3 regions of the Colwellia sp. BRX8-7 genome follow, and region 3 is predicted to be linked to each of the others. Evidence: predicted binding sites of a transcription regulator. Region 3 holds the regulator's gene; each other region holds the start of a gene.
The links. Region 3 encodes LexA, which represses DNA repair genes until DNA is damaged. Its sites were predicted from a motif close to TACTGTATNNNNATACAGTA; they were not measured.
Positions count from the first base shown of each region.

Region 1: a site for LexA is predicted at 784-803, ahead of recA (recombinase RecA). Genes of this name have one in related genera too.
Region 2: a site for LexA is predicted at 1,041-1,060, ahead of H4J57_RS10805 (LexA family transcriptional regulator). Genes of this name have one in related genera too.

Region 1 is NZ_JACGVP010000001.1:35,985-38,196, forward strand. Features, by position in the region: gene recA (recombinase RecA) at 1-736, opposite strand, end outside; gene mutS (DNA mismatch repair protein MutS) at 1,074-2,212, shown strand, end outside.
Region 2 is NZ_JACGVP010000009.1:154,121-156,332, reverse strand. Features, by position in the region: gene H4J57_RS10810 (Y-family DNA polymerase) at 1-627, opposite strand, end outside; gene H4J57_RS10805 (LexA family transcriptional regulator) at 615-1,028, opposite strand; gene H4J57_RS10800 (PolC-type DNA polymerase III) at 1,180-1,794, shown strand; gene H4J57_RS10795 (endonuclease/exonuclease/phosphatase family protein) at 1,961-2,212, shown strand, end outside.
Region 3 is NZ_JACGVP010000004.1:120,871-123,082, forward strand. Features, by position in the region: gene H4J57_RS05370 (alpha/beta fold hydrolase) at 126-944, shown strand; gene lexA (transcriptional repressor LexA) at 1,021-1,656, shown strand.

The DNA.
Region 1 (2,212 bases), on a different contig from region 3:
CCACTTTTACGCGAGTTTCGTTACCAATAATTTCGTCGCCTGCTTTTACAGCACCGATACGTCGAATATCTAAACGAACAGAAGCATAAAACTTAAGTGCATTACCACCAGTTGTGGTTTCAGGGCTACCAAACATTACACCAATTTTCATACGAATTTGGTTAATGAAAATAATCATGGTATTTGATTTTTTCAAGTTACCTGTCAACTTACGCATTGCTTGTGAAAGCATACGGGCTTGTAATCCCATATGAGAGTCACCCATATCGCCTTCAATTTCTGCTTTTGGTGTAAGGGCAGCAACAGAATCGACAACAATAACGTCTATAGCACCTGAACGCGTTAGCATGTCACAAATTTCCAATGCTTGCTCACCGGTATCAGGCTGAGAAACAAGTAATTCGTTGATGTTAACACCTAACTTTTCAGCATAAATAGGGTCAAGTGCATGCTCAGCATCAACAAAGGCACAAACTTTACCGTTACGCTGAGCTTCAGCAATAACTTCAAGCGTTAACGTTGTTTTACCACTTGATTCAGGACCATAAATTTCAACAACACGCCCAAGTGGCAAACCACCCGCACCGAGTGCAACATCAAGCGCCAATGAACCTGTAGAAATGGTTTCAACATCCATGGTGTTATTATCACCAAGCTTCATAATTGAGCCTTTACCAAATTGTCTTTCAATTTGACTTAATGCTGCTGCTAATGCTTTTTCTTTATCATCTTTCATGTTTGTTCCGCCGATGTTGCTAAGATTTCGTTTTGATGAAGCAAGTATACTGTATGACCGTACAGTATCAAGCTTTTTTACAACTATTTTAATTGTATTATCAAAAACAAAACAAGGTGACTTTTAAGTTACTGATAAAATTGAGAATAAACAGCAACAGTAACTTTTAGCCATTACCCGACAAAAAGTTACTATTTATATTATTGCTGTAAAATAATTGCATAAACATTATCGTATTCAGTAAAAACTTTAGTTAAATAAATAGAGTCTAAATTTGCCAGTTATGACATAATTGCCACCTTACTCTTTAATTGAACTTATGAGTTACCGCATAGAAATGACGACAGCAAACTTAGACTTATCCTCACACACCCCTATGATGCGCCAGTACTTAACCATTAAAGCTGAGTTCCCTCATATTTTAATTTTTTATCGCATGGGTGACTTTTACGAGTTATTTTTTGATGATGCGAAAAAAGCATCTGATTTGCTCGATATTTCATTAACCGCTCGCGGCAAGACAGGTGGCAATGCAATACCTATGGCGGGCGTTCCCTATCATGCGGTGGAAAATTATCTAGCAAAATTAGTACAACTGGGTGAATCTGTTGCCATTTGTGAACAAATTGGTGACCCAGCAACCAGCAAAGGCCCTGTTGAACGTAAAGTTGTTAGAGTTATTACCCCAGGTACGGTGAGTGATGAAGCATTATTACTTGATAAACATGACAACCTAATTGTTGCGGTAAGTGAAGGCAATAATAAGTCATCGCAACGCTTTGGGCTGTCTTATCTTGATATGACCAGTGGTCGCTTTGTACTGACTGAGCCAAATACCATTGAACAGTTACAAGCTGAACTACAGCGTTTATCTCCTGCTGAATTACTCTACAGTGAATCGTTCTCAGTGCCAGAGTTACTAAAAGGCTATCAAGGATTAAGAAGAAGACCTGAATGGGAGTTTGATTTAGACACAGCTACTAATTTACTAAATACACAATTTGGCACTAAAGAACTTTCTGGCTTTGGTGTTGGTGATAAATCATTAGGCTTAATGGCCGCTGGTTGTTTATTTCAATATGTAAAAGAATGTCAACGCAGTGCGCTTCCTCACATTCGAGCCATTATTTGTGAGTCTTCTGCTTCTGGTGTCATTTTAGATGCGGCAACTCGTCGTAATTTAGAACTCACGCAAAACTTACAAGGTGGATTTGAAAATACCCTAGCATCGGTATTAGACAAGTCAGCGACACCAATGGGTTCTAGATTACTAAAACGTTGGTTACATTTTCCTTTACGTGATTTAAACATATTAACTGCACGTCAAAATGCAATTAGTGAACTATTGTCACAAGATTTAACGACTGAATTATTTAGCCAACTTAAATCTTTTGGTGATATTGAACGTATTGTTTCTCGCATTGCCTTACGCTCTGCGCGTCCAAGAGATTTTGCTCGTTTACGTAATGCTTTAAG
Region 2 (2,212 bases), on a different contig from region 3:
CTGCATTGATAATTGATGAGCTGTGCTAATATTTTGCTGTTTTAGTCGCTGAGATATTTTATTACCAATACCCCAAACCTCATTTACCGCCATTTTTTCTAATATTTCTTTGGCACTTTGCGCGTTATCAATAATGGCAACACCCTGGTAACCGTCAAGTTTTTTAGCTGCATGATTTGCTGCTTTAGCTAAGGTTGATGTTGTGCCAAAGCCAACTCCCACCGGTAACCGGGTTTCTTTCCAAATAGCACGTCTTATTTCATGGCCGTATTGGTGCCAATCTTTAATAACGCCACTATAGTTTTTAAAATGTAAAAATGACTCATCAATTGAGTAAATATATTGGTCATCACAATACCTAGCAATAACATTCATCATTCTTTCACTTAAGTCAGCATATAGCTCGTAGTTGGAAGAGCGTACCACTACACCATGCTTATGTAGTAAGTCCTTTATCTGAAAATAGGGGGTGAATTTTGGAATACCCAGCCGTCGAGCAATAGGACAAACAGCACAAATGCAGCCGTCGTTATTCGTTAAAACAACAACGGGCTTGTTTCTTATGCTCGGGTCGAAGACTTTTTCTGCGCTGGCATAAAAAGATACTGCATCAACTAATGCATACATGCGGTTAATTCAGGAGCTTGATGATGGAGTCGAATAGAGCGAGTAACAATACCTTCTAATTGAAAGTCGTCTTCGGGCTTGATGCTAACTGGCGCAAAATCTTTAGACGCTGATAACAGCCGAGCTTGCTTTTTATCAATCAACTTACAGACAAAGCAGCCATTGTAATTTGCCACGATGACATCACCATTTCTGGCGGTGAGTGAGCGATCAACGATAAGTAAATCACCATCAAAAATGCCCACACCCTGCATGGACTCACCAGATGCTTGGCCAATAAATGTGGCATTAGGATGCCTAATAAGAAGTTTATCTAATGATAACCCCAGTTCTTTATATTCGGCTGCGGGTGATTCAAACCCTGAAATACCTGCTTCAATGTAAATAGGAATAACTTTCATTACTTAAATCTCACCTGTGTTTTTATACAGTATAGTTTCTAAGTTGATTATTGAACAGAATAATTTAACATTGCTTACGAGTAATGATTACTTTCATTTTGAAATATAGCCGTTAAAATCAGCGCTGCATAAATTTATAGGGTTAACTTAGATGCATGAAAATGCCAATTCGTTAGTGGTACTTGATTTTGAAACCACAGGACTATCACCCAATCAAGGTGATAGAGCGATAGAGATAGGTGCGGTTAGAATTGTAGACGGTAAGGTTACCGATAAATTTCAATCATTAATGAATCCTGGTTTTAGGATCAGTGGTTTTATTGAGCAATACACCGGAATATCTAATCAGATGCTTGCTAAGGTCGGCTCTTGTGGTGAAGTGATGGCACAATTTGCCGATTTTCTGGGTGACGATAATTTACTTGCCCATAATGCTTCCTTTGATCAAAAATTCTTGGACGCTGAGCTTAATAACATTAATCGAAAATACTTTGGGCAATTTATTTGTTCGTTACTTGTCTCTCGCAGAATCAATATAGACGCACCTAATCATAAATTAGGTACGCTTATTCGTTATAAAAATATTCCATCAGATGGGGCTTTTCATCGGGCGTTATTTGATGCTGAGATGACGGCAAAATTGTGGTTGTTGATGCTTGATGATATTGAAGAAAAAATTAACCACGAGTTTGTACCTTTTGCATTAATACAGAAGTTATCAAAGACAGCAAAAAGTGACGTAAGTAAGCTGTTAACTAAATGGTAATTTATCTTGTTGGTTTTTAATTTTTTATCTCAGGTATACTCACAGTTCAACGTTTATTAGAGTTAACATTATCGACTATCCAGATAAAAAAGCCCCAGAAGAAATAGATCCCATACTGCCTTCTATAGCTGTATCAAATTTACAGCTTAAAATAGCTACTTTTAATTTGTTTAATTATCTTGAGCCGCCCAATGCTTTCTATGAATTTGAACGAATTTATAGTGCTGAGCAGTGGCGTAAAAAGCAACATTGGATTGCTGAATATTTACGTGAATATCAACCTGATATTATTGGCTTCCAAGAAGTCTTTAGTCCTGAGTCTCTAGAGCAATTAGTTGCAGAGCAGGGCTATTGTTATTTTGCCGTGGTTGATGAACCACAAGTGATAGATGATTTTATTTATAAACGTCCTGTTGTT
Region 3 (2,212 bases):
AAAGTTATTAGCCCTTTTAAAATGATACTCAAACCGCGCTTTAAAAAATATTATCTCGCTTGTTTTCAAAAGTGAATAAAGCGTCAATAATTAACGTTCAACATAAAAAATGATGGAGCGCAGCTATGAATGAAAAAATTGCAGCACTTAAGTCAGACCTAGCGCTACTTAAAGAACAATTTAGTAAAAAAATTACTGATGCAGAAACTCGTTTAAAAAATATGATTGAACAAGAAAGCTTAGATACTTCGGTTGAACGTGGCTATAAAATTCAAGCTTCTTTTGAAGAGCCAGCAGATTCTTTAGCTAATGGTGAATGTGTAATTTTACTGCATGGGCTTGCACGTTCGGCTAACTCCATGAAAGCTATTGAAAAACGATTGTTAGCAGAAGGATATTTTGTGATAAATATCAACTACCCTTCTAGAGATTATTCGATAGAAGAGTTGGCTGAAAAAGTTATTTCTAAAGCGCTATTAATTTGTGAAAATCGCCAAGTTAACTTTGTTACCCATTCAATGGGCGGTATATTAGTTCGCCAATATTTAAGTATGCATAAAATACCTAATTTACATAAAGTCGTGATGCTAGGTCCACCAAACAAAGGCAGTGAAGTTGTTGATAAACTAAAAAATACACCTGGTTTTAGTTTCATCAATGGTGATGCGGGTATGCAATTAGGTACCGGCGAATTCAGTGTCCCTAGTAACCTTGGCAATGCTAATTTTGATTTGGGTGTTATTGCCGGTAATCAAAGTATTAATTGGATATTATCAACACTTATTCCTGATAAAGATGATGGTAAAGTTTCGGTTGCTAGTACCAAACTTGATGGTATGAATGATCACATTGAAATGGAAACGACCCATCCATTTATGATGAAAAACGAAAAAGTTATCGAACAAGTTATCCATTATTTAAAATCAGGGAGTTTTCAAAAATAATTTGGCTAGAAAACTTGCCTTTACTAACGACCTGTATATACTCACAGTAACAACTGTGTAAATTTACAGGCTCCCTATGCTAAATGAAATCAGCGAATTACGCCCTCTAACGAACCGACAACAACAAGTTTTTGATCTGATCAAAGATAAAATAAGCGATACGGGCATGCCACCAACGCGTGCTGAAATAGCCAAGTTTTTTGGCTTTAAATCAGCAAATGCAGCAGAGGAACATTTAAAAGCTTTGGCTAAAAAAGGCTATATAGAAATGTTGCCAGGTACTTCTCGCGGCATTCGTTTGACTGAGAAGTTAATGGAAGAAGCCGGTTTACCTTTAATCGGCAGAGTGGCTGCAGGTGAACCTATTTTAGCTGCAGAGCATGTTGAAGATCATTACAAAGTTGATGGTAATTTGTTCCACCCAGCTGCTGATTACTTATTGAGAGTTAATGGCGAAAGCATGAAAAATATCGGCATACTTGATGGTGACTTGTTAGCGGTTCATCAAACGACCGATGTACAGAATGGCCAAGTAATTGTTGCTCGTGTCGAAGAAAATGTTACGGTTAAACGTTATAAACGAGAAGGTAACATCGTTTACTTACATGCTGAAAATGATGACTTCTCTCCTATAAAAGTCGATTTGTCTGATCAAGAGTTTAATATTGAAGGGTTGGCAGTTGGCGTTATTCGCTCGGCAGACTGGATGTAATTAAGTTAACCTATCCAATAAACTTGGTGGTAACTAAATCAATTTATCTAACAAATATAGTATTAATTACGTCAAACTGCTCCGCAAACTTTAGTGTATAAAATAGGCTAAAGTTTGCTTTTCTAACCTTTCGTATTCTTTTCATGCAAACCTTTCTCTTTACTAAGAATAATTTTCATTCTAAAGCCCCTTCAAACAACTTTATCTTTCTCTGATTAAAAAACAACCAAGATCGATTTTTGCAATACGCGTATTTATACTCAGCTGTTTATTTTTAATACTACGGCTACAGCCCTTTGTTATTAGGCCTTTGCTTGTATTAGAGTTGATACTCTATTGTTTTTATTGGTTTTTATTTTAAAATAGCTCGATTTTTAAATTGACCCAGATCAACTTTTAAGTAATTCTAGTTTGGAATGTGTACAAATATAAATATAAGGCGATGTTGTCGACGCTAACTGGTTGATAACAAAATCGCTAAGAAAATAATAAAAATCCGTACTAAAGGATGTGTTTTGTCCTAGGTATCAAGTTTTAAACTTTTATAGGGTGAAGG